Regions from separate parts of the Methyloceanibacter sp. genome, predicted to be linked through region 2. Evidence: predicted binding sites of a transcription regulator. Region 2 holds the regulator's gene; the other holds the start of a gene.
The links. The regulator HrcA, encoded in region 2, represses chaperone genes, less so after heat shock. The targets are predictions, from matches to a motif close to GTTAGCACTCNCNNNNNGNGAGTGCTAAC.
Positions count from the first base shown of each region.

Region 1: the regulator HrcA is predicted to act here: its motif matches at 9,734-9,762, upstream of groES (co-chaperone GroES).

Region 1 is NZ_JBZMXT010000006.1:20,265-35,735, reverse strand. It holds gene AC33YF_RS02605 (hypothetical protein) at 1-334, opposite strand, end outside; gene lspA (signal peptidase II) at 370-918, opposite strand; gene ileS (isoleucine--tRNA ligase) at 923-3,943, opposite strand; gene AC33YF_RS02590 (bifunctional riboflavin kinase/FAD synthetase) at 4,013-5,011, opposite strand; gene AC33YF_RS02585 (MaoC family dehydratase) at 5,037-5,474, opposite strand; gene AC33YF_RS02580 (response regulator) at 5,655-6,044, shown strand; gene AC33YF_RS02575 (TIGR01459 family HAD-type hydrolase) at 6,092-6,970, opposite strand; gene AC33YF_RS02570 (hypothetical protein) at 7,102-7,404, shown strand; gene AC33YF_RS02565 (EAL domain-containing protein) at 7,465-9,330, opposite strand; gene groES (co-chaperone GroES) at 9,796-10,083, shown strand; gene groL (chaperonin GroEL) at 10,174-11,808, shown strand; gene AC33YF_RS02550 (hypothetical protein) at 11,879-12,586, opposite strand; gene AC33YF_RS02545 (SRPBCC family protein) at 12,621-13,067, opposite strand; gene hisG (ATP phosphoribosyltransferase) at 13,127-13,828, opposite strand; gene AC33YF_RS02535 (ATP phosphoribosyltransferase regulatory subunit) at 13,825-15,003, opposite strand; gene hisS (histidine--tRNA ligase) at 15,008-15,471, opposite strand, start outside.
Region 2 is NZ_JBZMXT010000020.1:13,169-28,639, reverse strand. It holds gene mutS (DNA mismatch repair protein MutS) at 1-18, opposite strand, end outside; gene rph (ribonuclease PH) at 272-988, shown strand; gene rdgB (RdgB/HAM1 family non-canonical purine NTP pyrophosphatase) at 999-1,628, shown strand; gene hemW (radical SAM family heme chaperone HemW) at 1,603-2,781, shown strand; gene rsmI (16S rRNA (cytidine(1402)-2'-O)-methyltransferase) at 2,857-3,780, shown strand; gene AC33YF_RS05800 (YraN family protein) at 3,777-4,136, shown strand; gene gshB (glutathione synthase) at 4,245-5,192, shown strand; gene AC33YF_RS05790 (2TM domain-containing protein) at 5,189-5,608, opposite strand; partial or broken gene AC33YF_RS05785 (magnesium chelatase subunit ChlI family protein) at 5,671-5,886, shown strand; gene olsB (l-ornithine N(alpha)-acyltransferase) at 6,164-7,051, shown strand; gene hrcA (heat-inducible transcriptional repressor HrcA) at 7,118-8,206, shown strand; gene grpE (nucleotide exchange factor GrpE) at 8,347-9,015, shown strand; gene AC33YF_RS05765 (alpha-ketoglutarate-dependent dioxygenase AlkB family protein) at 9,031-9,627, opposite strand; gene dnaK (molecular chaperone DnaK) at 9,967-11,892, shown strand; gene dnaJ (molecular chaperone DnaJ) at 12,011-13,159, shown strand; gene AC33YF_RS05750 (NADPH-dependent FMN reductase) at 13,340-13,903, shown strand; gene pyrF (orotidine-5'-phosphate decarboxylase) at 13,931-14,635, shown strand; gene AC33YF_RS05740 (DUF167 family protein) at 14,632-14,991, opposite strand; gene AC33YF_RS05735 (YggT family protein) at 14,999-15,292, opposite strand.

The sequences.
Region 1 (15,471 bases), on a different contig from region 2:
CTTCCACCTCGGCAGCTGCGGCCTTTTGCTGTTCGACCTCACGCACTCGAACCTTTTCCGGGTCGTCCGGCCAATCCTGCCGGCTCGCTGCCACGGACCGGCTTTCCGTCGGAGCGGGAAGCCTTTGCGTATTCGGGGGGACCATCAATGGCGCCCGCGTGTTCATGGTGGGGTCGGGCTTCTGGCCACCGACTGTGCCGGAAAGCCCCGCATAGTCGAAGACCTTGCCTTCGAGCTCGACGCCGCCACAACCGCCAAGAAGCACCGCGCACGCAACAGCTGCCGCGATGTTTCCAAGCCCGCGTCTGGCGTTTGTGGCTATGATGTACCCCACAAGCTCCCCTCAAATCCGGCAAAACCCGGATTTGCTTACATTTTAGAGGGGTTTCCGGCCTTTTTGTGACCCCCGAACAGCGATTCATACAGGAGTCCGATCACCCCGACAACGATGGCAACGTCCGCAACGTTAAATACGTAGTCGAACATGTATTTGATTGGCCAAATGTCGATCCAGCGGATGTCGATATAGAAAAAGTCCGCAACCCTTCCGTACGAAGCCCGGTCAATTGCATTCCCGATAGCACCGCCAAGGATAAGGCCGAGAGAAAGCGCTGTCAGGGTCGATGTCGCACGCGCCAGCCAGATGACAAGCGCCACTGAGACAACCAAAGAAAATAACAGAAGTCCGATACGACCCATGGTCGTATCTTGGGGCATCAGCCCAAGGCTCACGCCGGGGTTCCACACCATGTGAAGCTGAAAATAGGGGAACGGTTCGACGGGACCATTTTTGGTGCGCCCCGCAATGTCATACACATGCAACAGCCAGAGTTTGGAACCCTGGTCTGCCAAAATGACCAAGGCAGCGACCACAAATCCGAACGGCGAGTAAGTCCCCCACAGCCAGTGACGAACCATGGCGCTAACCCGCCTTCCGAAGGACTTGGTCGAACTGACGCACGGCTTCTGCATCCCTCGGCGACAGTGTCGGGAATTCTGGATCCGTCCCCACTTCAGGAAGGATCTTCCAGGAACGTGCACATTTCGTGCCTTCAGCGCGCGTAAAAACCACGGCTACGCCCGGCACGTCCTCAAGGCGGAAAGCATCTGCAGGCCCCTCGCCCGCTATGAGACTTGCCGCACTCGTGATTGCAATCTCTGCCAGATCGAGCTCGTCGACTGCGCTCATTAGCTCGTCGTCCGAAACATGGATTTTTGGTGCGGCCTCCAAGCTTGATCCGATACGGCCTTCTCGTCTCTCGACCTCCAGCGCGCCGGTGACAACGCGCCGGACTTGACGAACCTTGTTCCACTTTGCGCCAAGCGCCTGGTTGTCCCAGTCGTCCGGCACATTGGGAAAGTCACGCAGATGCACAGACCCCGAGTCGTTTGGAAAACGCGTCATCCATGCCTCGTCCATCGTAAAGCACAGCATGGGCGCAAACCAAGCAGTCAGCGCGGAGAAGAGCCGATCGAGGACGGTCAGCGATGCACGCCGTTGCAGGCTGTTGATCGGATCACAGTAGAGCGCGTCTTTACGTATATCGAAGTAGAACGCCGAGAGATCGTTGACGCAGAAATTCAAAAGCGCGTGGAAGACCCTCTTGAAATCGTACGCGATGTAGCCCTCACGCACCAAGACGTCGAGTTCGGCGATGCGAGAGAGCAAGTAGCGTTCAAGCTCCGGCATCTCCTTATACGCAACCGTGGAGTCCTCGCGATAGTGGGCCAGATTGCCCAAAAGGAATCGCAAAGTGTTCCGTATACGGCGGTATGAGTCGACATTCGCTTTGATGATGTCGGGCCCGATACGCAAGTCGTCGGCGTAGTCGGAACTCATGGCCCACAGCCGAAGGATTTCCGCACCGGACTGGCGAATCACGTCTTGGGGCGAAACCACGTTCCCAAGCGACTTGGACATCTTCCGCCCGTCTTCATCGTTGACGAAACCATGGGTAAGAACCTCGTCAAATGGCGCCCGACCGCGCGTGCCGCACGCTTCCAGCAGCGCCGACTGGAACCAACCGCGATGCTGGTCGGACCCTTCAAGATAGAGCGAGGCGGGCCATTTCAGATCCGGGCGCTGCTCGAGCACGAACGCGTGGGTCGATCCAGAGTCGAACCAAACGTCCAAAATATCTCCGACTTTGTCCCAGGCTTCTGGGTCATCAACGAGTCCTTCTAGGAAGCGCTTCTTCGCACCCTCGACGAACCACGCGTCGGCACCCTCGGACTCGAAAGCGGTCGCGATCCGATCGATAAGCTCGCCCGATGCATTGAAGTCTCGGCGTGGGATTACCTCGCCGGTCTCCTTGTGCACGAAGACGGTAATGGGCACGCCCCACGCGCGCTGGCGCGAGACCACCCAGTCGGGCCGCGTTTCCACCATACCCTTGATCCGCTTCTCACCCTGCGGCGGGACGAAACGCGTCTTCTCAATGGCGTCCATCGCGCGCGACCGCAACGTGCCACCCAAGTCAAATCCCTCGTCCACGGCAATGAACCATTGGGGCGTCGCACGGTAGATGATGGGCTTTTTGGACCGCCAGGAATGCGGGTAGTCGTGGCGATAGCGGGCGCGAGCCAACAACGCTTTGGCCTCTACAAGCGCACGGATGACCGTCTCATTGGCGTCGCCGAATTTGCCCTTGTCGTTGACGACGCGCTTACCCTCGAAGCGAGGTGCATCGCTCGTGAAGAAACCGGCCTCGTCGACAGTAAACGGAATTGTTTTATCGATGCCGCGATCTCGGAGAAGCCCTTCGCTTTCGACCCAAATATTGTAGTCGTCCGCGCCATGGCCCGGCGCTGTGTGCACAAAGCCGGTGCCGGCATCCTCCGTGACATGATCGCCTGCGAGCAGAGGTACTTTGAACAGGTAGGTGTCTTCATCTCGCAACGGGTGCGCGCACTCGACCTCAATCAAGACATCCGGCGTGACATCTTGCAGCCTCGTCCATTCCTCGATGCGCGCGGCGCCCTTGATCGTTTCTGCCAACGCGTCGGCCAGGATCAGCTTCTCACCGACCTTGGCCCAATTGTCCTCGGGCGCTTCAGTAACCTCATAGAGGCCGTGAGCGATGGACGGCGAAAAGGAAATGGCGCGGTTGCCCGGAATCGTCCACGGCGTCGTGGTCCAGATCACGACCGACGCCTCACCCAAGGGACCAGCAATCGAACTGCCTTTGGGCCCAGACATGACCGGGAACTTCACGTAGATCGCCGGGCTCTCGATCTCCTGATACTCGACCTCGGCCTCCGCGAGGGCCGTCCGCTCCACCACGGACCACATCACAGGTTTCGAGCCGCGATACAGTAGCCCATTCATGGCGAACTTCATCAGCTCGCGCGCAATGGTGGACTCCGCCCCATAGTTCATTGTGGTGTACGGATCGTCCCAATCGCCTTCGATGCCGAGACGTTTGAACTCATCTCGCTGAACGTCCAGCCAGTGCGCTGCGTATGCGCGGCACTCGCGGCGAAACGCGACAATGGCTTCGGAGTCGCTGAAGTCTGGTTTGGCCTTGCCCTTTGAACGGTACTTCTCTTCTTCGACCTTCCACTCGATAGGAAGGCCGTGACAGTCCCAGCCGGGCACGTAGTTGGCATCCTTGCCCATCATGGACTGGGACCGACAGATCACGTCTTTCAGAATCTTGTTGAGCGCGTGGCCGATGTGAAGATGGCCGTTCGCGTAAGGCGGTCCATCATGCAGGACAAACATCTCCTGACCCCGGCCTTTCTCGCGCAGCCGCTCATAGAGTCCCATCTCGGCCCAACGTTGCAGCAACTCTGGCTCACGCTTAGGCAATCCCGCCTTCATCGGAAAATCAGTCTTGGGAAGAAATAGCGTTTCGCTCCAATCCCGATCCGTCTGCGGCGAACCCGACGCATGGGGCGCGGGGCTGGCGGCGCTCTTACCGCTTTTCGACTTGGTCACCATAATTCCTAATTCCGCCAGAGTTGGATCGCGCAGGCGCGATTCGATGTGCGAGGCGTTCTAGCAACGGGGCTAGAGACAATCCAGTGTCCGCGTGGCCAGAGCGGCGCCAAGGGGGAACTGCCGCATGGGATCGTGCGCCTCCACGCTTGCCAAGACTGTGCGCGCGGCCTCACAGTCTTTTGCCATCTGTGCCGCAAGAGCCTCGCCGGAGGGAAAGACCTCATCCGGACGGATGAAATCGATGAATTCCACCTCGATGGTCTGATCGTAGAGATCGCCCGAGAAGTCGAACAAAAATGCCTCTAGTGCCGGTTCGCCTACGCCGAATGTGGGCCGAGGGCCGACATAGCCCGCAGCATCGTGCCGCCCTCCTGCGTGGTGCACGCGCATGGCATAGATCCCGTGACAGACATCTTGGCCTGGCAGAAGCTTGAAATTCACTGTTGGGAAGCCAAGCCCATGGCCTCGCCCTGCGCCATGCGCGACCGAACCACGCGCGCGCCACCAGTAGCCCAGCTGTTCGGCGGCTTCCCGGACGCGCCCTTTGGACAGATGGTCACGGATAGCGCTGGATGAGAAAACCGTCGCATCCCCAAGCTGAACAGGCTCGACCACGTCGACGCCATAGCCGGCCGCCTCGCCCGAGGCCGCAAGGTGCGTGACCGTGCCCGTCCTTCCTTTGCCGTAAACGAAGTCATACCCGACCACCACATGACGGGCTCCGAATGCCTTACCCAGAACACCCTCTGCGAAGTCATCGGCCGAGAGATCCGCGAGCGCTCGATCGAATGGCAGGGCGAAAACAACGTCGAGGTCGAGAGCCTCGAGCAATTCCAACTTCACTGGCAACGGTGTTAGCCGGAAGAACGGCCGGCTCGGAGCGAAAAACTCCCACGGATGCGGCTCGAAAACCACTGCCCCTGCCTTTCGGCCCTCAGCAGCGGCGATCGCTTTGGCAACGCCGAGCACGGCCTGGTGGCCGCGATGAACCCCGTCGAAATTTCCGATGGCCAGGACCGCGCCTTGCACGTCAGGCGGTGTTTCCCGCCAGGAGCGGACGATGTCCATCGGAAACCCTTCTGCTTGCGGTAGCCTAGTCGCCAGTAGGCCTGCGCGAGACCATCATTAGCGCCTCGCCCACCAGGACGGGCTTCCCGTTAGCCGCACAGACACAATCGAAGGAGACGCGCCCCTTTTCCGTATCCACATTGGTCACGGTGCAGGTGGCGACGAGTTCATCACCAATGAAGACGGGACCTTTGAATTTCATGGTCTGAGACATATACACACAACCGGGCCCTGGCAGCTTGGTGCCAAGCACCGTCGAGAACAAAGAGCCGGTCAGGAAGCCGTGCGCGATGCGCTTCTTGAAGATCGTTCCGGCCGCAAACTCCTCGTTCAGGTGAACGGGATTGATGTCGCCAGAGAGCTCCGCAAACTTTGTAATGTCCTCGTTCGTCACGGTCTTGGAGACACTAGCCTCCATTCCGGGGGACAAATCTTCCAGATAATAGCCGTGATCGAGGCTCATTCGATGTACTCCCTGCGGTGTCGGTGTTCTTAAGAGGGGCGCAAAATAGCGAAGGCCTTGCCGCACCGCAATACGTCTCGACCGACAGACAGAATCCAAAGAAAGTTTATGAAAAACAGTAGCTTAATACATTCTTAATCGATAGTTCCTAGGCTTGATCCAGGCTGACGGAGGACGGCAATGGCCCTCGATTTCAATATGCCTGTGCTGGTCGTCGACGACTACAACATGATGCTCCGGATCATCCGCAACTGCCTCAGACAGCTCGGTTTCATCGACGTGGACGGCGCAAGCGACGGAGGCGAGGCGCTCGAAATGATGCGCGAACGGCATTACGGCCTCATCATCTCCGATTGGAATATGGAACCGATGACCGGCTACGATCTCTTGCGGGAGGTCCGCGCGGATGGCGATCTGTCTCGCACACCTTTCATCATGGTCACGGCAGACGGCACGTCCGAACACGAAGTCGCCGCGAAGCGCGCCGGCGTGGACGACTATCTCCTGAAGCCGTTCAACGCGGGCGCTTTGAAGTCGAAGATTGAATCCGCTTTCGACGCACGATCCTAGCCCCAAAGCGAACGGCCGCGCAGTTTAGCTCGATCAGCATGTTTGACCTACCACCGCAGCCCATGGGTTGCCGCGATCGGCGGGCTTGGCTCCTCCGCAAAGAGTGCCGCCAAGTGCTCGGAGTCTAGGAGCCCGACGCTTTCGTCGGGCGCATGGAGCTTGCTTGCCACGAAGACAGACGGCACGCCGAAAACGCCTGCGCCAATGATGTCGGTCTTGGCGCCGTCGCCAATTGCCAGAACGTCGGATTTCGTAATCGTTTCGCCGCGGGCCGCAGCTATTTGAGAAGCGGTCTCGAAGGCCAATTCATAGACCGGCAAATGCGGCTTGCCCGCATAGATGACGTCCCCACCCAGGCTCTCATAGGCTGCGGCAAGAGCGCCCGCGCAGTAGATGAGACGATGGCCGCTTTCGACTTTGTGGTCCGGGTTGGCGCAGATCATCGGCAGGTTGCGCGCAGCAAGGCTCGACAGCAGGTCCACATAGTCCTCCGGCGTCTCGACCTGGTCGTCAAACAGACCGGAGCACACGATCAGCTCCGCCTCCTCCGGGCTCGTCAACGACACCGCCGCCTGATCGAAGATCGGCAAATCACGGGCCGGACCGAGATGGAAGACGCGTGCGTCCTTGTGCTTACCCAGCTCGTGACGCGTCAGGTCGCCCGATGACACGGTGGCGTCATAAGCGTCGTCCGGAACGCCGATAAGGCGCAGCTGGTCCTGCAGAGCCGGACTCGGCCGCGGCGAATTGGAGAGCAGCACGACCACGCCGCCGCTATCCCGAAAAGCCCGGGTCGCAACGGAAGCATCTGTGAAGGCATCGCGCCCATTGTGCATGACACCCCAGATATCGACGAACCAGGCTCGGCGGCTGCCGCCAATTTCGCGAATGGAGTCGATCACGGGAATCTTTAGAGAAGCGTCCATAGCGCTCGGTTAGAGGCTTGGCGCCTGCGGGTCAAGGATTGCGGATGCGGCCTGTCGAAGCGCTCCAACCATTGACGCGCCAGTGCTATGCTTGCCCTGAGGAAACAACCAACCACCGCAAGGAGAGTCAGATGTTCCGTTTTAATCGGACCGTGTTGATTGCAGGATTTGTCGCCACAGGGGGGCTTGGTGTTTTCGCGCTCTCCGGCAGCTCGGCCCTGGCTTTCGGGCCGCAGCCCGCTGTGTCCGGTCTGTCACTGGTTGTGCCGATCATGGATGAGGAAGACAGCGCTATCGAGAAGGACCTGGAGCCTGACGAGGTCCCGAAGACCAAATCTGGAGGGGAGATGATCCCGGTGCCAGATCGCGCAATTACCGATGGCGACGACGTGGAAGACGAAGAATTGAAGCGCGACCTGGAGACAGGTGAATAAGCGGGTCGCAGTAGTGCCGTCGCATCTCCGTCGCACCGGAATGCCGACGCGCTCTAGATGCTAGCTCGCGCCAGCATTCGAGAGCTCGCGAGAGAGCGCTGCGTTCATGGGCGCTGGTTCAGCGAACAGATGGCCTTGGGCGAGCGCTATGCCCTGGTCGACGAGGGTCGCAACGTCGCCCTCATTCTCGACCTTCTCGATAATCAGTTGGACGCCCGCGGAATCGAGGCGCCGCTTGAGCTCGGCGGCTTTGCGTCCAGGTCCTTCCAAGAATTCGGCCGCGCTGATTTTTACGAACCGGAAATTACGATCGGCCAACCCGTCCAAGCCTGCCTCCAGATCGACGACGTTGTCGAGGCAGAAACCGAAGCCCAGAGCGCTCAATGGATCGAGACAGCTAAGTTCCTTTTCGCTCAGCCCTTGCATCTCGGCCTGGTTGATCTCGAAAACCAAGCGTTCGCTTAAACCGGCGTTCTCTTCCATGAATTCGACCAGTTCAGGGAAATAGTCGACATCCAACAGCGAGTGCATGGAGATATTGGCGAAGACGCGTTCGATCGGCGCGTCGGGGCCAAGACGCCGCAAAACCTGAACAGCACGGACGACCAGCACGTTGTCGATTAGCGGCATCAGCGCCGAACGCTTCGCCACCGGCATGTAATCGCCAGGCATAACGATCTCGCCGTCGCTTTTGCGGATGCGTGTCAGGCCTTCGAAGAAGCGAACCTTGCGCCCAGGCAGTGTCAGCGTGGGCTGCAAATAGAGGTCTACCCTGCCCTGCTCGATACCATGTCGAATGATCTCAAGCATCGCGTCATCATCATCCTCATCCGCGAAGTCATACTCTGTCGCATCAGAGTCTTCTTCCGGTTGAGGCTCTGGCTCAGGCGCAGATTCTGGTTCAGATGCAGACTCCGGCTCAGGTGCTAGCTCCAACCCTGCCTCGGCCTGCACACCAGCAAGCGCCGCAGCCAGCGAGCCCTCCTTAAGGCTGGTTTCAGCACCCGGATCGTTGATGGCTTCGGAATCAGGTTTGTCTACACCGTCGCCCTCGTCGAGCTCGGCGCTGATTTCGGCATCGGCGGCTTCCATGACATCGACGAGTTCTTCTGCCTCGGCGGTCTCGATTTCGGCGGCCTCGTCCTGCTCGGGCTGTGATGGCTCTTGCGACGTGGGCTCGACCACGCTTTCCGCGGCGTTTTCAGAAACTTCAGCAACGACTTCGCGTTCAACGACCAACTCCGCTTCCGGCTCCGCAATAACCTCTGCTTCAGGCTCGGCGATGAGCTCCGGTTCCAGCTCGGCGATCTGTTCGGGCTCGGCCTCAGGTTCGATCACGAGCTCAGGTTCTTCCACGGGCGCTGGCTCGAAAAGGGTGGGAGACGCCGGCTCGAGTTCCGGCTCCCTATCTGCAGCAGTCATTGCCGCCATTGCGGGCGCCGCGACAGCAGCGGCTGCCGGTGCACGACCGACCGTCTGGGCGATAAGATTTTCCAAGGCGCCCAGGTCGTTGATGATTTTTTGGCGCTGCGCACGGCTCTCATTCGTCACTTCCGCACGAACCGTCTCAATCCGATCGTAAACCTGCTGGAGATCCGCGGAGCCCGCGCCGCTCGCCACGTGCTTATCGAGCTTTTCGACTTTATCGTTCAGCGCATTGACCCGGGTCATCCCGTCTTCAACGCGATCGAGACGCTGGAGGTCGATGTCGATCACCTCTAGCGCCTGCTCCAGATCATCAAGGCGGTCACTACTAACGGCCCCGCCGCCACGTCCACCGCGCAGAAACGTCGTCGCCATCACCAAGAACAAGGCGGTGGCGCCGATAAGAACCGGCAGCAGCGGCAATCCGGCCTGCATGGTCAGGCCGGCGCCAAAGGCAGCCGCCGTCACGGCCATTGCCACGAGAACGATCACATTGAGCATTGCGGGCCCTCCTCAAGCGGCACGGGATGCCGTCAAAACCCGCTCAACCGGACAAGATTCCAACGAAGAGATGGCCTCGGCGTTCCGGTCGGTCCTGGCTTCTCATGCGCCCCCAACTAAAAAAGCATGAGTGAGAGGCTATTGCAAAGCAACATCAAATTGGCTGCTGCGCCCCTAGGAGACTCGCCCGCATTGTGCAAATGCGGAACGCGCGCGGCAGCGGCACAAAGGCTGTCCCGCGTCACAGGTCGCTATAAGGATCACATTGCAACCGGTCGGCAGAGCCCCTATCTGGTCGGCTAGCGGCTGACGCCAGGAGGGGCGTAAGTCTTGTGCAAATCCTTGCGCACAACAGACTTTGCGTGCCTTGACGCGTGACAGAGGCCTGCGTACAAGCGGAACCGCTGGCACTCGGGAGGCCTGAGTGCTAATTCGCACATTTCCAGAGGATAGGAGCGTATAGTCATGAAATTCCGTCCCTTGCATGACCGCGTGGTGGTCAAGCGGCTTGAGGAAGAGCAAAAGACCAAAGGCGGGATCATCATTCCGGATACGGCGGCAGAGAAGCCGCAGACCGGCAAAGTCGTCGCAGCAGGCCCCGGCGCCATCGGTGACGATGGCAAAGTGCACCCCCTTGACGTCAAGAAGGGCGACAAAGTGCTGTTCGGCAAGTGGTCGGGAACCGAAGTCAAGATCGATGGCGATGACCTTCTCATCATGAAGGAGTCGGACATCATGGGCGTTCTTAGCTAACCCAAGACCCAATCAAATTAGTTGGTCCACTTGCGGAAACGCCGATGAGTCGGCGCCGCGGAGGATTGATCCAGAACGGAGAGTAGTTCAATGGCAGCAAAAGACGTTGTATTTGCCGCCGAGGCCCGTGAGCGCATGCTCAAGGGTGTCGATGTGCTTGCTGACGCTGTGAAGGTGACGCTGGGCCCCAAGGGCCGCAACGTTATCCTGGACAAGTCGTTCGGCGCCCCACGCACCACCAAAGACGGTGTCACCGTGGCCAAGGAGATCGAGCTCGAGGACAAGTTCGAGAACATGGGCGCGCAGATGCTTAAGGAAGTCGCGTCCAAAACAAACGAGACGGCTGGTGACGGCACGACAACGGCGACCGTTCTTGCCCAGGCGATCGTGCGTGAAGGCTTGAAGGCGGTAGCCGCGGGGATGAACCCAATGGATCTCAAGCGCGGAATCGACAAGGCCGTCGCCGAGGTCGTCGGCACCATCCAGAAGAAGTCGCAAGAAGTCTCGGGCTCCTCGGAAATCGCGCAGGTCGGCACCATCTCTGCCAATGGCGAGAAAGCCATTGGCGACATGATCGCCCAGGCGATGAAGAGAGTTGGGAATGAGGGTGTCATCACCGTCGAGGAAGCCAAGAGCTTGGACTCCGAGCTCGAGGTTGTCGAAGGCATGCAGTTCGATCGTGGCTACATCTCGCCCTACTTCGTCACAAATGCCGAGAAGATGACGACGGAACTCGAGAACCCATACATTCTCATTTACGAAAAGAAGCTATCGGGGTTACAGGCCATGCTGCCGCTGCTTGAGTCGGTTGTGCAGTCGGGCCGTCCGCTTCTCATCATCGCCGAAGACGTCGAAGGTGAAGCGCTCGCCACACTGGTGGTCAACAAGCTGCGCGGTGGTCTGAAGGTCGCGGCTGTAAAGGCGCCAGGCTTCGGCGATCGCCGGAAGGCGATGTTGCAGGACATCGCCATCCTGACCGGTGGTGAAATGATTTCCGAGGATTTGGGGATCAAGCTTGAAAACGTCACAGTCGACATGCTGGGCAAGGCCAAGCGCGTCAGCATCACCAAGGACGATACGACTATTGTTCGTGGCGGCGGCAAGAAGGACGCTATCGAGGCACGCGTGTCTCAAATCCGTCAACAGATCGAAGACACCACGTCGGACTACGACCGTGAAAAGCTGCAAGAGCGTCTCGCTAAGCTGGCAGGCGGTGTTGCGGTGATCAAGGTCGGCGGCGCCACCGAGATTGAAGTGAAGGAAAAGAAGGACCGCGTTGACGATGCGCTGAACGCAACCCGCGCAGCCGTCGAGGAAGGCATTGTGCCCGGCGGCGGCGTCGCTCTGCTTCATGCGTCAAAGTCGTTGAAGGCCAAAGGAGAGAACGACGACCAGGAAGCCGGCGTCAACATCGTTCGCCGCGCGCTCCAGGCACCAATTCGACAGATCGCCGAGAATGCGGGTGTCGAAGGCTCTATCGTTGTCGGGAAGGTTATCGAGCAGAAGTCGCCGACCTTCGGCTACGACGCCCAAAACGATACCTATGTCGATCTGATCGCCAAAGGCATCATTGACCCCGCCAAGGTCGTCCGCACCGCGCTGCAGGATGCGGCGTCCGTCGCGGGACTTCTCATCACGACGGAGGCCGGCGTTGCCGAGACACCGAAGAAGGATGAGCCCATGCCAATGCCTCCGGGCGGCATGGACGGCATGGGCATGATGTAGTCCACGCCATCGAGGTTAAGAAACGAAAGGGCCGTCCCGATGGGGCGGCCCTTTTTTCGTCTAAGCGAAGTTAGCGCGTGGCTCGACAACCACTATCAGCGGGCAGGTTCGACGACTCGCCCCACTCATTGGCCGGCACTTTTGGGAACGACTTTCCAAAGTCCTGCTTCACCATCTCGAACTTGAGTGGGACGTTAGAGTTCTTCGGAAAATCGATAATCCAAAAGTAGTCGTTATTGTCTGCGGGCCACTCGAGCGGCACGCCCGGTAGAATGTCGAGGCGAAACAGCTGTCGGAGTGTCACCGCGGCCTCCCGCTCGAATCTCGCCTCGTACTCGGGATCGGCGATGTGCCGGCGGTCCCAAACCATCACGATCGTCTTATCCCTGAGCGCGGGATTGTTGAGGATGTTGCCTGCGGCCTCGCGCGTACGGGCGTGCAATGCTTCCTCGAGCTTCTTCGGGTCGCTTTGTGGCAGCACTGAATAGTTAATGATCGGCTTGCGCCAGCTCCAAGAGGCGGGCGTTGCCGTGGCAACTGTCGTGGGCGTTACAGCAAAGAAATACGCAGGCGGCGCCTCTTCGGAAAAGAACGACTTCGCGGCTTTGTCTCCGAGGTAGTTGTAGCGCAGCCCCTGCGCTCGCTGACTCCCGACTTCGCAGAGCCGCCAGTCATCTGCCGCTTCGGCGCTTGTGAGGATCACGATACGCGCGGGCGCGGCCGCGGCTATAGCGGTTGTTGCGAAAACAATGACGCTGGCTGCAAGAATACGAAGCATCAGAAGACCCACCTTTCGTAGCGATGCAGAATGCTCACGACGCAGCCTGCTCGGCGACGCGCTTTAGATTGGCCATTTGGCGCCTGAGAATACTCATGGTCAGCGGCTTGAATAGAAAGCCGAGGACCTTCGCGAGCAGCGACTGCAAGGTAAGGTCGGCCGTGTAGTCGAGCTGTGTTCCTCGTTCAGTCGGAGCTAGCTTGTAGCGCACGTCGACGCCGAACCGGCCATCCGTTAAACGCACGCCGAGCAAACGCTCGGGATCATATGCCGTGATCAATCCGTCATATGTCTTCTCATGCCCGCCCTCCTTCAACGTCTGACGGAAGCGCGTGCCGACGGGATCTTCGCTGTTCCGACCGTCAGGGTAAGAGATATCGACCACTTCCGTCATCCAAAGCGGCAATTTGGTATCGTCGTACAGAAAAGACCAAGCGACGGGCACCGGCGCGGTGATCTGATTTTCGAACGTGATCTGCATGACCGACGAAGCGTAGCCGCCCCCTTGGCATGCTGCCAGGCACTCCAACGAAAACGTGATTAAGTCGACAGCGCCGCGAAGATCGCCGACCTGAGCTCATTGGCCCGGCCGTCCCAAATTGCACGCTTCGCCGCTAAGAGATGCGCCTGCGATTTCAGAATCAGACCGTCCTCAAGAACTTTCAGATTGTTTGCCTTCAACGTCGTGCCGGTGCTGGTGATGTCGACAATGAGCTCGGACGTACCGATCGTCGGCGTCGCCTCCGTCGCCCCAACGCTTTCGACAATACGGTACCCCGTGACGCCCTTCTGCGCGAAGAACCGCCGTGTGAGATTCATGTATTTGGTGGCGACACGCAGTCCCCGGCCGTGGCCACGGGCAAACTGCTCGGCCACATCCTCCAGGTCTGCCATTCGCGATACGTCGAGCCAGCATTGCGGCACAGCCACAATGACGTCGGCGTGGCCGAAGTTCAGAGGCGTGAGGAACTCGACATGACTCTCCACGTCGTGCACGCTTTCGCGCACAAGATCCTCGCCCGTAATGCCGAGATGCACGCGGCCTGAGCGCAGTTGGTGTACGATTTCCGCAGCGGATGTGTACTCCACCTCCACATCCGGCAATCCTTCGAGCTGGCCGCGATAGCCGCGCTCGTGTCCCTTCACGCGAAGCTGAAAACCGGCAGCCTTGAACAGGCTCGCGGCCTTCTCTTTGAGCCGTCCTTTTGAAGGGACTGCTATGACAAGCGATGGCGCGCTCATGACGGCGTCCTTCCCACGGCGGCCAATAGGCGCTCGGTGTGAATGGCAGCACCAACGGCCGGCACCGGGTGTGGCGCACCAAGTGCGCTCAACAAGTTGTCGTATCGACCCCCGCCAGCCACAGGCTCGGTTTGGTCCATGCCCGGCGCCTCGATCTGAAAGACCAGGCCGGAATAGTACTCAAGCTTGCGGCCGAACTCCGTTGTGAAGATGGCATTGGACAAGTCGACGCCCTGCTGTTCCAGCAAATCGAAACGGCCGGCAACAGCATACAGAGCGGCATCGATATCGAGCCCGGCGCCGTGCGCGATCATGGCAACTTTGTCGACAGCTTCGCGCGGCGGCGCGTCCACGCCGAGATAGTACTCGATGACAGTTGCGACTTCTCTCGGCAGCGTATCTGCATAGAGATCGGCCGCCTTATCGCGCAGGCGGGCGGCGATCTCCCGAAGGCTCCTGTTACCCGAAATCGGGACCCCTTGTGCCTCAAGATAGGTGGAGACGATATCCTCCGCTTCCTTCTGGCTCTTGCCGGCAAGTTTCTCGCCGAGCGCCGACAGGATACGGTCAGGCTCAACGCGCTCGCCTTTCGCCAGCCGATCCACAAGCGAATGGAAACTCGGCGGGCGCCAGAAATAGTGCCGGAGCTTAAGCCGCCAGCGCTCTGGCAGATCCAACGCATCGATCAACGCATAGAAGAGAGCAATGTCTCCAAAGCAGACCTTGTATTCAGACAGACCCGCGCTTCGTACCGCTTCCACGGCGAGCAAGAGGACTTCAACATCGGCGGCAGCCTTCTCTCGCGCACCGAAACACTCGACACCCGCTTGGCGAAACTCCCGCGGGTGTACAGCACTAGGGCCGAGCGGCTGAAAGCGGAACGCGGGGCCATTGTAGCAATAACGGGCTTCCTCGTCCGCGCGTGGGTGGCGCTCCAGGTACAGACGCGAGACGGGCACTGTGAGGTCGGGGCGTAAGCACAGTTCTTCGCCTGCAAGATCGGTGAAGACATAAGAGCGGGCTCGGACCTGCTCGCCGATCTGATCTAGGAAAACGCTTGCGGGTTGTATGATTGCAGGGGCAACGAACTCGTACCCCGCCTCACCGAACAGCGCCACGAGATCGCGCGCCTGGCCCTCCAGGGCCTCGAATGCTTTGGCGGGCTCGGCGGTCATGACGTTACGCCTTGTATCGATCGAGGACTTTGCGCACGCCGGCGACGAGTTCGGCCTCCGGCACAGCAAACTGAGCCTCTGCCTGTTTCTTCAGGTACTCATCGCGATCTTCAATCGCCGTGAGTGTGGCGCCGAGCTTCAGATCCTTGATCTGAACTTCGTCGCGTTCCTTTTCGTCGCCACCTTGAAGGACAACGCAAGGGCCGCCGCGCTTGTCGGCGTACTTCATCTGCGCCTTCATACCAGACGACCCGAGATATAGTTCTGCACGAATGTCTGCATCACGAAGCGTCTGAACCATTCGCTGATAGTCGCTGAGGCGGTCTTTGTCGAAAACCAACACGACCACCGGCCCGGGAACGTCATCGCCCTTGTACTTGCCGAGAAGCTGAAGCCCGAAAAGAAGTCGCGACACGCCGACCGAGATGCCGGTCGCTGGCACACGCTCGCCCGTGAAACGCTCCACGA
Region 2 (15,471 bases):
GGGCGTGTCCGACTTCATGGCCGTCTGTGAATGAACGCCCATTTGAGCGGCACTGCAACCTCTTCATCCCAGGTTGCAAGAACACCCGTAACGCCCGCTGCTCCGTGCAAGCTCAGGACTTCGCCGCGCCAGGCGATCGCAACAGTCCCGATTCCTTACCGCGGGGCAGACAAGGGTTCTCGCTGCGTACATTTGGCTAAAGGGCTTTCCGCGCGTTTCGGTGTCCTCTAGGGTGCGCGGCCTTAATTCCTTTCTCTTGAGGAGAGCCGCCATAACACGCCCGTCAAACCGTGCACCCGACGCATTGCGCCCTGTGAGCCTCGAACGCGCTGCTTCGCGTCACGCAGAAGGCTCCTGCCTAGTTCGCTTCGGCGAGACCCACGTCCTGTGTACCGCATCGGTTGCCGAGTCCGTTCCACCTTGGCTGAAAGGGTCGGGGCGCGGCTGGGTGACGGCGGAGTACGGCATGCTGCCGCGCTCCACGCACGACCGCACCCGCCGAGAAGCCGCCGCCGGGAAGCAGTCTGGGCGGACCCAGGAAATTCAGCGCTTGATTGGCCGGTCTTTGCGTGCCGTGACCAATCTCGCAGGCATTGCCGAGAAGCAGATTGTCGTCGATTGCGATGTTCTTCAGGCCGATGGGGGCACCCGAACAGCCTCGATTACGGGCGCCTGGGTCGCGTTGCATGACGCACTGGCCTGGATGGAGGCGCGCGACATGATCAAAGGCGATGTCCTGCGCGACCACGTCGCCGCGGTGTCCTGCGGCCTGTATGGCGGCGAGGCGGTGCTTGATCTCGACTACGCCGAGGACTCAGAAGCCGACGCGGACGCTAATTTCGTCATGACCGGCGCGGGCGGCATCGTCGAGGTGCAAGGCACGGCCGAGACCGAACCGTTCAGCCTTGAGCAGTTCGATCAGTTGATGGGGCTCGCGCGGGCCGGCATCGCCGAATTGGTCGAGCTACAAAAAATGACCATTGCCTAAGGAGGCGACCGTGCTCGGATCGAGCGTCCTGCATCGTGGCTCGAAAATCGTTATTGCCAGCCACAACGAGGGCAAGGTTCGCGAACTCGGCGAACTGTTCGAGCCCTATGGGATCGTCTGCGTCTCCGCAGGCAGCCTTGATCTTCCGGAACCAGAGGAAACCGGCGACACGTTCGAGGAAAACGCGTTGCTCAAGGCCCATGCGTCAGCGCAAGGCTCGGGCATGCTCGCCCTCTCGGACGATTCCGGGCTAGAGGTCGAGGCTCTCGGCGGCGATCCTGGCATTCATTCGGCGCGTTGGGGTGGGCCGACGAAGGACTTTGGACTTGCTATGCAAAAGGTGCACGAGGCACTCGAAGCGACGGGCGGTGCCTTCAGTCGCGCCAACTTTACTTGCGCTCTCGCGCTTGCCGCCCCCGACGGCGGCGAAGCCGTCTACACGGGACGCGTGTTCGGGCACATCCAATGGCCCCCTCGTGGAGACCGAGGGTTTGGCTACGATCCGATCTTTGTGCCGGAGGGACACACAGAGACATTTGGCGAGATGGACCCGGCGCTCAAGAACGAGCTATCGCATCGCATGCGGGCCTTCGAACAGCTGATGGCAGCAAATTATGCCGAAGACGGCGCTTCAGACTGACGTCGCAACTGCCGCGGAGCCTTTCGGCGTTTATGTGCACTGGCCGTTCTGCGCGGCCAAGTGTCCGTATTGCGACTTCAACTCGCATGTCCGCCATGGGGGTATCGATGGAGACCGGTTCCTGGCTGCGTACCTAAAGGAGCTTGCCTATTTCGCGGAGCGCACGCCGGGTCGCGAAGTCACAAGCGTCTTTTTTGGCGGCGGCACGCCGTCGCTCATGTCGCCGCACATAACAGGCGCCATCCTCGAGAGGATCGCGGAGCACTGGACTCTCGATGAGGATGCGGAGATCACCCTTGAGGCTAATCCCACCAGCGTGGAGGCGGGGAACTTTCGCGGCTACGCGTCCGCAGGCGTCAACCGGCTGTCGCTCGGAGTCCAAGCCTTGGACGATAGGAGCCTGAAGGCGCTGGGCCGGTTGCACACGGCGGAAGAGGCATTGGCCGCCTTCGCCCTGGCGCGGGAGACCTTTGACCGTATTTCGTTCGACCTGATTTACGCCCGCGAAGGCCAGTCGCTAGCGGACTGGCGAATGGAGCTCAACCGCGCGCTTTCCTTCGCCGTCGATCATCTGTCGCTGTACCAGCTGACAATCGAGGACGGAACACCCTTCGCCGCGCTTCACGAAGCCGGGCGCTTGCGGGTGCCCCACGGCGAGACAGCACGTGACATGTATCTTGCAACCCAGGAGCTCTGCAACGCGGCAGGCTTGCCCGCTTACGAGGTTTCCAATCATGCCAAGCGAACCGCGGAGTCCCGGCACAACCTCGTCTACTGGCATGGACACGACTATGTGGGCGTCGGTGCGGGCGCGCATGCGCGTATCACAACGGACGGCGCAAGACGCGCCCTTTCCACGTTGCTACTCCCGGAGGACTGGCTAGCTCACGTCGAAGTCCACGGCCATGGGCTAGTCAGCGATGAAGCGCTGACAAAGCGCGAAGCGGCGGAGGAGTATCTGCTGATGGCCTTAAGATTGACCGAAGGCATCGATGTTTCGCGCTTTGAGGCGTTGGCAGGCGAGCCGCTTGATGAAACGCGCATAACCACTCTTGTTGAGGACGGCTTGCTACTTCGGGATGGAGCGCGCCTTATGGCGACAGTTCGAGGGCGGCTCGTGTTGGAGCGCATGATCGTGGAGCTAGCCGCCTGAGCGACGGGTGCGCACGCGTCCGAATCCGCATAACGTATTCGTCCGATATCGCGACGGACAAGGGAAACAGACCCTGTGCCTGACGACGGCAGTGCAGAAGCCAGAACGAGAACAGTTGCCCGAACAAGTGAAGCACTCGCCGAGCTGCTGGACCGACCGCTCGCGGCGGGCCTCTATGTCGTTGCGACGCCGATTGGCAATCTCGCCGACATCTCGCTGAGGGCGCTCGCGGTTCTCGCGCGCGCACAGCTAATCGCTGCCGAAGATACGCGGCACTCCCGCAAGCTGCTGTCGCACTACAACATCTCTAGGGAGTTGACGGCCTACCACGACCACAACGCAGCACGAGAGCGCCCAAAGCTGCTCGCAAAGATCGAAGCAGGCGACGCGGTAGCACTCATATCCGATGCTGGAACGCCTCTTGTATCCGACCCCGGATACAAGCTTGTACGGGAGGCGCTCAATGCGGGGCTTCTTGTAACGAGTATTCCCGGACCTTCAGCGGCACTCGCCGCGCTGACGAGCGCAGGGCTCCCCACCGACTCTTTCTTGTTCGGCGGGTTCCTGCCGCCACGAACGGGCCAGCGTATGATTCGCCTCGCCACTTTCAAGGACGTGCCTACGACGCTCGTCTTCTTTGAGACGGCACCGCGGCTTGCAAAGAGCCTTGTTGACATGGGCAAAGCCTTAGGACCGCGCGAAGCGGTGATCGCGCGCGAACTTACGAAGCTGCACGAGACCCTTTATTGCGGGACGCTGGAGTCACTGGCCGCCGATATCGCGAACTCCTCCGTCAAAGGTGAAGTGGCCGTCGTAATCGCCCCACCACGTAGTGAAGCAACGCACGTCGACGATGCACGGCTCGCTGCAGACCTTTCGGCGGCACTCGAAACCATGACCCTGCGCGACGCCGTTCGCGCAGTGACCGATGCACACCAAGTAAAGCGGGCACGAGTCTACGAGCTAGGGCTTTCTCTGACAAAGCGCGGAACGCCATGAGCAAGGCTCGGGTCCGAGCATACCGAGACGGTGTCTTAGCCGAGACGCTGGCCGCGATACTATTCAGTCTCAAAGGCTATCGCATTATTGTAAGACGCTACCGTTCGCCGGTTGGCGAGGTCGATCTCGTCGCGACAAACGGGGAGCGCCTCGCATTCGTGGAAGTGAAACGGCGGAAAACACAAGCGCGTGCAGCCTTTGCGGTAACGGCGAAGCAGAAGCGGCGCATTATGCGCGCGGCTCAGTATTGGCTATCGAGCCACCCCCATTTCGTCGACTACGCTATTGGCTTCGATGTCGTGCTTTGTGCACTTTGGTCCTGGCCACGCCACGTAAAGAACGCGTTCCCTATCTGACGGCACCAGACGCCGGTTCAAACACCCTTGAAATGGTCATGCTTGAAATGCGGCTCCCTAACGGTCAAGTTTCGCCGCAACTGGCCGCCAAATACCTCGCAGGACACCATGGCACTCAAAGTCGCGTTTCAAATGGACCCCATAGAGCTCATCGACATCAATGGGGATTCGACCTTCGCGCTTCTCTTGGAAGCTCAACGGCGCGGCCACGACGTGTTCTACTACACGCCTCCCAATCTCTCGCTGAAAAATGGCAGGCTGATTGCATTCGGTCATAGCCTCACGGTCGAAGACAAACCCGGCGACCACTATCGGCTCGCGCACCCACGAAGCGTCGACCTTGCCGACTTCGACGTGGTGCAGCTCCGCCAGGATCCGCCCTTCGACATGGCCTACATCACGACGACTCACCTGCTTGAGCGCTTGCAACCCAGACCGGTTGTGGTCAACGACCCGGCTTCTGTCCGCAACGCACCCGAGAAGATCTTCGTGCTCGATTTTCTCGATCTGATGCCGCCGACGCTCGTGACCCGTTCGCCAGACGAAATCCGCGCCTTTCGCGAGGAACACAAGGACATCGTGGTGAAACCGCTTTATGGGAACGGCGGCGCGGCGATCTTCCGGATCGCCGAGGGCGACACGAACCTCAACTCGCTGATCGAACTCTTGGGACAGACCTTCCGAGAGCCCATCATGGTGCAACGCTACCTCCCCGAGGTGCGGGCTGGGGACAAGCGTATCATCTTGGTCGATGGCGAATTCGCGGGGGCCCTCAACAGGGTTCCGGCGGCCGACGAGACGCGCTCGAACTTGCACGTAGGCGGGACCGCCAAAGCCACAACGCTAACGCCACGCGAAGAGGAGATCTGTGCTCGGCTCTCGTCGGAGCTTAAACGACGTGGACTGATTTTTACTGGCATCGATGTGATTGGCGACTATCTCACCGAGATCAACGTAACCTCACCAACGGGGATACGGCAGGTCAAGGAGTTCGGCGGCAACGATATCGCCGCGATGATCTGGGATGTGGCTGAGCAGAAGATCGCTGAGCGCTAAGGCTCGCTGCGGCGCTCCGACGAACGGGTTGGACGGCGCCTGTTCACAAGCGCAGCCCAGCCATGGACCGTAGCACCGACACCCCAGCCTAGCGCAACCCAGACAGCCCACCAATGATGCGTGCCGGCCGCGATGTTGACGCCGAAAAGCAGGGCAACGAAAGCCACATACACGAAAGCATGGATTGCCAAACCGCGGACCCGCGGATCGGCGAGCACGCGGACGCTATGGCGCGCTTGCGTAAGCCAGACCGCCAGCGCATGGGCGGCGAGCCCAATGCCCCAACCGGCGGCCACCCACAGGAACCATTGGCGCGGGGGGCTGTGTGACAGGGCGAACGCGGCGCATAGCGCGATCACCGCGATATAGGCGACCGCGTGGATCAGAAGAGCGCTCTTGGCTGAGTCGACTCGCATAAGGCGAGAGAAACACGATCGGACGGATTTGCGGAGCCCTTCATTATTGAAGCAGGTCGGGATTGAAGGAGGTCGCGGCGCCCGACAAAGAGGGGCTTGGGCTCTTGCGCGACGCGGCTCGGACTTTGGGAACTAGCGCGCGCGGTTATCACCGTACCTTTCGGGTTGCGCGCACCTTGGCGGATTTGGACGGAGCCGAGACAGTTGCCTGAATTCACGTGGCAGAACCGTTGAGTTATCGAGGCGAAGCTCTGCGCCACACAGAGCTCGCGGTCTGATGCGCTCGCCCGGTGTCTGCGAATATCCACTGCCTGTCATATAGGGTTCGAATTGGTTTGCTAACGCGGTTCAGATGTGGCCGAATCGGAGTGGTCGGAAGGCCCTGCGAACCATAGAGAGCCCACTCAGCTCTCACGGCACGTTCCCCAATGTTGTCAGGTAGGTACACCCATGCCGACAAAAACGACTCCGGGACGATTTGCAGAACTGTTCCTCCCTGGCGCGAAGTTTCCCGGCTTAAATTTTCGGGCTGGCGTCCCAGGCTCACTCCCGCTCATGGGCAGAGGCCTTGGTTTCGCAGTCGGCCTTCGCGAACGTTCGCAGCCAGCACCGGTCTATGGCCGAATCGGCTCGCTTGAGGTTCGTCTCGCCCGCAAGAAGAGCGAAATTCGCCGAGCACAGCGCCTTCGCTACAAGGTCTTTTACGAGGAGATGGCCGCCACGCCCACCGCATTAGCGATGCTGTCGCGACGCGACGAGGATGCTTTTGATCCCATCTTCGACCATCTGCTGGTCTTGGACCACGGCGATCCCAACCGCAAAGGATGGCGACGACCCAATGTGGTGGGCACCTACCGCGTGCTGCGTCAGGATATCGCTGATGTGCATGACGGGTTCTACACGCAGAGCGAATACGACATTGCCCCGCTAATTCAATCCAAACCGGGTGCTAGCTTTATGGAGCTCGGCCGCTCATGCGTGTTGAAGCCTTATCGGAATCGCAGAACCGTTGAGCTTCTGTGGCACGGCATCTGGTCCTACGTTCGGCAGCACCGGGTCGATGTAATGATCGGCTGCGCCAGCTTCCCAGGAGTGGACCCCGTTCAGCACGCGATGGCACTCAGTTTCCTGCATCACACCGCACGAGCACCGGAAGAATGGCGTGTCGCGGCGCACGACCATCTGCGCGTCGATATCAACATGATGCCGAAGGAAGCGCTGAATATGCGCACCGCGCTGAAGGCGATGCCGCCGCTTATCAAGGGATACATGCGGCTCGGGGCCTATATCGGCGACGGGGCCGTGATCGATCGACAGTTTGGGACAACCGATGTTCTGATTATCTTGCCGGTGGAGCATATCAACTCGCGCTACTTCGCACATTTCGGCGCCCCGGACGAACTACCCACGCCCGTTACCCAGAATTTCGGGCCGCTCAACTGAGTGATGGGGGAAACGCCGTGGTCAACACGGTTTGACGCCGTGCGGAGCGCTTCCTAAGTTTCCTGCATGGGACATGTAGACACTAACGGTGCCAAGGCGGATTCCTCTGTCGGGCTTCGTCAGCTCAACGAGCGGTCGCGAGAAATCTTTCGCCAAATCGTTGAGACATATCTGGAGACAGGCGAACCCGTCGGGTCGCGCAATCTGAGTCGCGCCTTGCCGATGACGTTGTCGCCGGCCTCCGTTCGCAACGTCATGTCCGACCTCGAGCATCTCGGTCTCATCTACGCGCCGCATACAAGTGCTGGTCGGCTACCGACGCAAACCGGCTTACGGCTCTTTGTGGACGGGCTTTTGGAGATCGGAGACGTTTCCGAAGCGGAGCGAACCGAGATTGAAGCTCGCATGGTCGCAAGCGGTCGGCATCGCGGCATCGACGACTATCTCGCCGAAGCCGGTGAAATGCTGTCGGGTCTATCACGCTGCGCTGGTGTTGTGCTCGCCGAAAAGCAAAGCAAGACGCTGCGCCACGTTGAATTCGTCAATCTCGGTCAAGGCCAAGCCCTAGCGGTATTGGTGAGCGAAGACGGAGATGTCGAAAACCGCATCGTGGCGATTCCCGAGGGGTTGCCTTCATCGTCGCTGAACGACGCCACCAACTACATGAACGCGCGCATCACCGGCATGACGCTTGGAGAGGCACGCAAGCGCGTCGAGACAGAGATCGAAGAGCGTCGTGCCCAGCTCGATGAGCTGACTGCCCAAGTGGTAACAGACGGCCTGGCGACTTGGTCCGTAGACGCCAACGACCGGCAGAGCCTGATTGTTTGCGGCCACGCGCACCTTCTCGAAGACATCAAAGCGATGGAAGACTTGGAGCGGGTTCGGTTGCTTTTTGAGGACCTCGACGCCAAGAAGGGGCTTATCCAACTGCTGGGCCTCGCGGAGCGCGCCGACGGCGTCCGTATCTTCATTGGTTCCGAGAACAATCTGTTCTCGTTATCGGGATCCGCTCTGATCGTATCGCCGTTCGAAGATTCTGAACAAAGGATCGTCGGGGTCCTCGGCGTGATCGGCCCGGCACGGCTCAACTACGGCCGCATTATTCCGATGGTCGACTACACGGCCCGGCTTCTGGGACGGCTTGCCCCATAGGCGGCCGGCCTCACCTGTGACTGCCCGTCGACGGAATGACCAGCCGTTCCGGGCCGGTTCCGTCGATCTCTCTTGATTTTTATGCCCGCCCGGTTGATATCCGGGCTTCATCCGATCAATTCTGACCTCCGAGATACGCGATGCCGGACGAACCTTCCGATCCACGCCCCAACGACAAACAGCCTGCGCAACCGGGCTCACCAGAGGCGATGGCGAGCAACGAGGCGAGCGCCGAAGTGACTGGGGACCTTGAGGCCCTTCTCGCTGAGAACACCGACATGCGCGACAAGTTGCTGCGGACCATGGCTGATATGGAGAACCTGCGGCGCCGCACTGAACGGGAGAAGGAAGACACGGCGCGCTATGCGATATCGAACTTTGCTCGGGACGTTCTCACCATTGGTGACAACCTGCGCCGCGTGATCGAACATGTGCCGGAAGAGGCCGCCGGGAAGGACCCGGCGTTGAAGAGCTTCCTTGAGGGCGTAGCGCTGACGGAGCGCGAACTCCTCAAGATGATGGAAAAGCATGGGGTGACGCGTTTGGAGCCAATGGGGCAACGATTTGATCCCAACCAACAGCAGGCCATGTACGAGGTTCCGACAACCGACGTGCCTGAAGGCACCGTGGTACAGGTTATGCAGGCGGGTTTCACAATCGGCGACCGGGTTTTGCGCCCTGCGCTGGTGGCGGTATCTAAAGGCGGTCCAAAGCCAGCGCCAACCCCAAAGGCAGGCGCGGAGGAGCCTCAAGGCAATGGCTTTGGACCTGGCCGTGCCGCCAATGATGACTCGCCGGCCAAGGGTTAGGCCTCGATAGACTGGCTAGTTGGGCTTGGTCACGCGACGGAGCGTGAGGTTGAAGCGCCCGCCTTCTTCGAGCAGTTCGCTCGTTTCGGGCAACACGCGGTCAATCCCGTGATAGGCAAGCCGATCGGCGCCTTCGAGAACAATAACGTCGCCGGACCTGAGTTCCAGCTTTCGCGTTGGCCCTTTGCGCGTGGTCGCGCCAATCCGAAATATCGCCGTGTCGCCGAGTGAGATCGAGATCACGGGGGCCGCAAAATCCTCTTCGTCGCGATCTTGATGCAATCCCATCTTGGCAGCGCCGCCATAGTAGTTGATCAGGCATGCCTCCGGCGGATGGGGATAGTCCGCAAGCTTGGCCCATAGATTTAGGAGGCTGTCCGGAATATCGGGCCACGGACGGCCACTTTCGGGATGGGTCGCTTGATAGCGATACCCGCCCTCCTTGTCGGTCACCCAGCCAAGTGGCCCAGCATTGGTCATGCGGACTGACATGGGCGTGCCTGAACGCGGCATTCGAGGCACGAAAAGCGGCGCTCGGCCCACGATTCTCCGAATTTCGGCCAGCAGAGTGGCTTGTTCCGTGGCTGAAAATTCTTCCGGTAAATGCTGCACGCGCCCGCGGCCCCTTCACGCCAGTTAACAGGTCTCATACTGCCGTACAGGCGTGCGCGCCACAGAGCAATCTCTTGTGCGCCGGCCTCCCGCCGACCGCGGCAGGTAGACCCAAGGCCCAAGCACCGGGTGACTTGCTGGGCGCGCCGCCTCTTATCCTTGCGAGCCATGGGGTTGGCACCTATATAACCGCCGAACCCCGCGTGAATTTCCGCACGGGGGCGCTGCGAAACAATTGGGAACCAGACCGCGCCGCCTTGGAGAGAGGCCTGGCGCGTCAGTCACTGCCGGGTGCCGAGAGCGGGCCCGGACGGTTTGCCAGAAAAGAGAGGCTCCGAAATGGCTAAAGTTATTGGTATCGACCTCGGCACGACAAATTCCTGCGTCGCGGTCATGGATGGGACAAGCCCGAAGGTTATCGAGAACGCGGAGGGTATGCGCACGACGCCATCCATGGTGGCATTCGCCGACGACGATGAAGTGCTGGTCGGCCTGCCAGCCAAGCGCCAAGCCGTTACCAACCCGGAGAACACCTTTTTTGCGATCAAGCGTTTGATCGGGCGCCGTTTCGACGATCCAACGGTTGCCAAAGATCAGAAGCTTGTTCCGTACCAAATCATAAAGGCGGACAATGGCGATGCCTGGGTTGAGTCCCACGGCAAGAAATACTCACCCTCTCAGATCTCCGCTTACATCCTTCAGAAGATGAAGGAGACTGCCGAGGCCCATCTGGGACAGAAGGTTGAGCAGGCCGTCATCACGGTTCCAGCCTATTTCAACGATGCACAGCGCCAGGCCACAAAGGATGCGGGTAAAATCGCCGGCCTTGAGGTTCTGCGTATCATTAACGAGCCGACGGCGGCAGCGCTTGCTTATGGCCTCGAGAAGAAGGATGGCCAAACAATCGCCGTGTACGATCTTGGCGGCGGAACGTTCGACGTTTCGATCCTCGAAATCGGCGATGGCGTATTTGAAGTGAAGTCGACCAACGGCGACACCTTCCTCGGTGGCGAGGACTTCGACATGCGGCTCGTCGACTACCTGGCCGATGAATTCAAGAAGGAAAGCGGTATCGATCTGCGCGGCGACAAGCTCGCCCTGCAGCGCCTCAAGGAGGCGGCCGAGAAGGCGAAGATTGAGCTGTCGTCCACGCAGCAAACGGAAGTCAACCTCCCGTTCATCACGGCCGATCAATCCGGTCCAAAGCACCTGACCATGAAGCTGACCCGCGCAAAGCTGGAGAGCCTCGTGGAGGATCTCATCAAGCGGACTATTGCACCGTGCGAGGCTGCGCTTAAGGACGCCGGTCTGAAGGCGGGAGACATCAACGAAGTCATCCTTGTCGGCGGCATGACGCGCATGCCGAAAGTCGCCGAAACGGTGAAGAACTTCTTCGGCAAGGAGCCCCACAAGGGCGTGAACCCCGACGAAGTCGTGGCGATTGGCGCTGCTATTCAGGCAGGCGTGTTGCAGGGCGACGTCAAGGACGTGCTGCTGCTCGACGTGACGCCGCTGTCGCTGGGCATCGAAACGCTCGGCGGTGTGTTCACCCGTCTCATTGATCGCAATACGACGATCCCGACGAAAAAGAGCCAAGTCTTCTCCACCGCCGAGGACAACCAGAATGCTGTAACGATCCGCGTGTTCCAAGGCGAACGCGAAATGGCCGCAGACAACAAGCTGCTCGGTCAGTTCGATCTTGTCGGTATTCCTCCCGCACCGCGCGGCGTGCCTCAGATCGAAGTTACGTTCGATATCGACGCCAATGGCATCGTGAACGTCTCGGCCGCAGACAAGGCGACCGGCAAGGAGCAGTCAATACGGATCCAGGCCTCTGGCGGTTTGTCAGACGCGGACATCGATCGGATGGTCAAAGAAGCGGAGAGCCATGCCGAAGAGGACAAGAAGCGGCGTGAACTTGTAGAGGTCCGCAACCAGTCCGAAGCACTGATCCATTCCACTGAGAAGATGCTCACCGATTTCGGTGACAAGGTATCGGCCGAGGACAAGGCCGCCATCGAGGCGGCCGCAGCCGACGTGAAGACAGCAGCCGAGGGCGAAGACGTCGAAGACATCAAGCAAAAGCTTGAGGCGCTCGCACAGGCTTCCATGAAGCTGGGCGAGGCTATGTATCAGTCGAACGACGCCGAGGCCGGGGCAGAAGGGCCGTCCGCAGATGCGCCCGGAGGCGATGGCGGCGACGAGAATGTGGTCGACGTCGACTTTGAGGAAGTCAAAGACGACGACGATAAGAAGTCCGCATAGCGGCAAGATCCAATAACGCAGCGGAGTCCGGTTCGCCCCGGGCTCCGCGAACTACCCAAAGAGAGGCCCGCATGTGGCCTGTTCGCAAGCGAACGAGGCAGGAGGGTCCGGAGGGGTGATGGCGAAGCAGTGCTACTATGAGGTCCTGGGCGTTGCCCGCGGCGCCAACGATGTCGAGATCAAATCCGCGTTCCGGCGGCTCGCGAAGGAATGTCACCCAGATCGGCATGGGGGGGATGAAGCTGCCGAAGAGCGCTTCAAGATTGTCAATGAAGCTTACGAGGTCTTGAAGGACCCTCAGCGCCGTGCGGCCTATGACCGGTTCGGCCATGCGGCCTTCGATGGCCGTTCGGGCTTTGGTGGCGGGGCAGGGGCGCACGGCTTTGGCGCTGACTTCTCTGAGTCCATGTCAGCCATGTTCGACGATCTCTTCGGAGAGTTCATGGGCGCGCGCCGGCCCCGCCAGCGCTCGGGGCGAGAACGTGGGGCAGACCTCCGCTACAACATGCATATTTCCCTGGCTGAGGCTTATGAGGGCCGCAACGCTCAGATCCGCGTTCCGACCAGCGTCACCTGCGAAGTGTGTTCGGGTACTGGAGCCAAGCCGGGGACATCCCCTGTCACGTGCAGGACATGCGGCGGCGCCGGCAAAGTGCGCGCCAGCCAAGGTTTCTTCACGATCGAACGAACATGCCCAACCTGCGATGGCCGCGGCGAGGTCATCGAGGATCCATGCACGAATTGCCAGGGATCAGGGCGCGTGACGCGCGAGCGGACGCTTTCTGTGACAATCCCAGAAGGCGTCGAAGACGGCACACGTATTCGACTGGCAGGCGAAGGCGAGGCCGGTCTGCGCGGCGGTCCGCCCGGCGATCTGTATATTTTCCTGGCAATCAAGCCCCATGAGTTCTTCCAGCGCGACGGCGCAGATTTGTTTTGCCGTGTGCCAATCGCCATGACGACTGCCGCGCTTGGTGGTCAGATCGAGGTTCCGACCATCGATGGTGGGCGCAGCCGCGTGAAGATCCCGGAGGGAAGCGAGAGTGGCAAACAGTTTCGTCTCAAGGGCAAGGGCATGCCGATCTTGCGCTCCCGGCAGCAAGGCGATCTGTACATTCAGGTCGAGGTCGAAACTCCGAAAAATCTTACACGCAAGCAGCGTGACCTCCTTCGGGAATTTGAAGACATGTCGAATGCTGAGACGAGCCCGGAGTCGGCTGGCTTTTTCGCCCGCGTGAAGGAGTTTTTCGACGGTATCGGAGAGTAGGCGCATCGCCGGCGTCTTCATCATGCGAATTCGACGACAGATTGCTCGCCAGCCTCTTTTGCTTTCACCGAGCAGTCCCCACATGCATCGTCGCGCGGACAAAAGGAGGGCGGCACCTGCGCACTTCGCCGGGTGGTCATGGCGGGGCGGTGCAAGTGTCAAACAAGTACGGAGACGCTAATGCGTTTGTTGTTTTTCGCAGGGAGCGCTCGAGAGGGATCTCACAACAAGAAGCTTGCCCGTCTTGGGCAGAAGATCGCCGAGGCGAACGGTATCGAGGCGGTCTTCGCCGATCTCGCGGATTATCACATGCCGATCTATCACGGTGACCTGGAGGCCACCGAGGGCGTTCCCGAACGCGCTCGGGCCTTCAAGGCTCTGCTGGGCGAGTACGACGGCGTGATGATCGTCACGCCCGAATACAACGCCGGTATTCCCGCTTTGCTAAAGAATACGCTCGACTGGGTCAGCCGTGTACAGACGGAACCTAATGTCTTTCAAACGCGCGTCTTCGCGATCGCTGGAACATCGCCTGGCTATTTCGGCGCCATGCGGTCGCTTCTGCAGCTCCGAGAGATTCTCGCGGTAGGTTTTGGTGCGCAGGTAATTCCGCAACAGATGGCTCTGCCCGGCGCGATAAAGGCCTTCGACGACGATGGAAGCCTTGTGGACGAGGCACGGCAGAAATCCTTCGCAAATGTCATCGAGGCGCTGGCCGTTGCCGCGCGGAGGCTTACCGCTTAAGACAGAGAACGTCCTGGGGGAGAGATTATGACGACTGAGGGTTTGACGCCGAAAGATCGTATCGTTGTGGCACTCGATGTCGCCGACCTTGGAGAGGCGCGCACCCTCGTCGATCGGCTCGGCGACAGCGTGGGCGTTTACAAGATCGGCCTTGAGCTAATCTATCGCGGCGGTCTTGGTTTTACCGAGGAGCTGTTGAGGAAAGGCCACAAGGTGCTCCTCGACGCCAAATTGCTCGATATCGAGGCGACAGTGGAGCGGGCAACTGCGGCAATCGCCGATACCGGCGCGCAGTTCCTCACCGTGCATGCAACTGATCGCAAGACCTTGGATGCGGCTGTTCGCGGACGCGGCGACAGCGCGATGAAACTCCTTGGTGTCACGGTGCTCACCAATCTCGACCGTGCGGACCTCGGCGAGCAGGGAATTGACATGCCTCCACTTGCTCTCGTTCAGGAGCGGGCGCGCCTGGCGCAAGGCGCAGGGTTCGACGGAATCGTTGCCTCGGGGAAAGAGGCCGCAGCACTCCACGAGCGTCTGCGCAACTTCTTGATCGTTACGCCGGGCATTCGGCCAGCCGGCGCAGATCCGCACGATCAGGCTCGGATTGTGACTCCGTCCGACGCTGTCAGAGCAGGGGCGAACTACCTTGTCATTGGGCGACCCATCACGCGTGCCGACGATCCGCGCGCAGCAGCCGAGGCCATTGCCGCAGAGATTGCTGCCGCTTAGAGACCGGCGCTTCGGAGTTTCGCAAGGCGCGCGGCGACCAGAGCCGATAAGCCTATCGCATTCCCATCGATGGAAACGATCTTGATCCGCGACTTGGCTCCTTGAATCACAGTGACAGTTGAGCGCGGGACGTGGAGCCAATCGGCAACCAGTGCTTCGAGCGCGACGTTGGCTTTGCCGTCTTCGGGTACGGCGCGCACGCGTGCCTTCAATACCGGATCGCCGCCGAACTCGCCGAGGCCGTCTATGGCATCCCGCGCGGCACTGGGCGTAACACGTATGGCAATCGCGATGCCGCGCTCCGTTTGGCGAATTTTCAGCTCGGGCGTACGGATTCCGGAAACGCCGTCGCTCATGGGAACCTTAGACGAAGGCTGGGAGCAGCCAGCCTAGGAGCACCACGTCGCGGACGAAGAGCAGGAGAAGGATGAGGATCACTGGCGAGATATCAATACCGCCAAGATTGGGCAAAAAGCTTCGGATCGGAGCGAGCGCGGGTTCGGTTACGCGGTACAGCGCTTCAGCAATCGAATAGACGAAACGGTTGTTCGTATTGACCACGTTGAATGCGATTAGCCAGCTCAGTATCGCGCTCGCGATGACAACCCAAATGAAGAGGTCGATAACCAGGGCAATGAATCCGATTAAAGGCACCATCTAGCGGCCCCTCCTCGTGCGGCCTCGAACCCCATGTAGCGGACGCGCGCGCCCAAGGGCAAGCCCCGCGACGAAAAGCCTGATCGTTTGAACCAGCCGGTACTTCACTTCCAGCGCCGGAGCCAAGCGGGAATACGTTTGAGATATCGAAAGTCCGCGCTGGCCTTGCTTGACAGAGC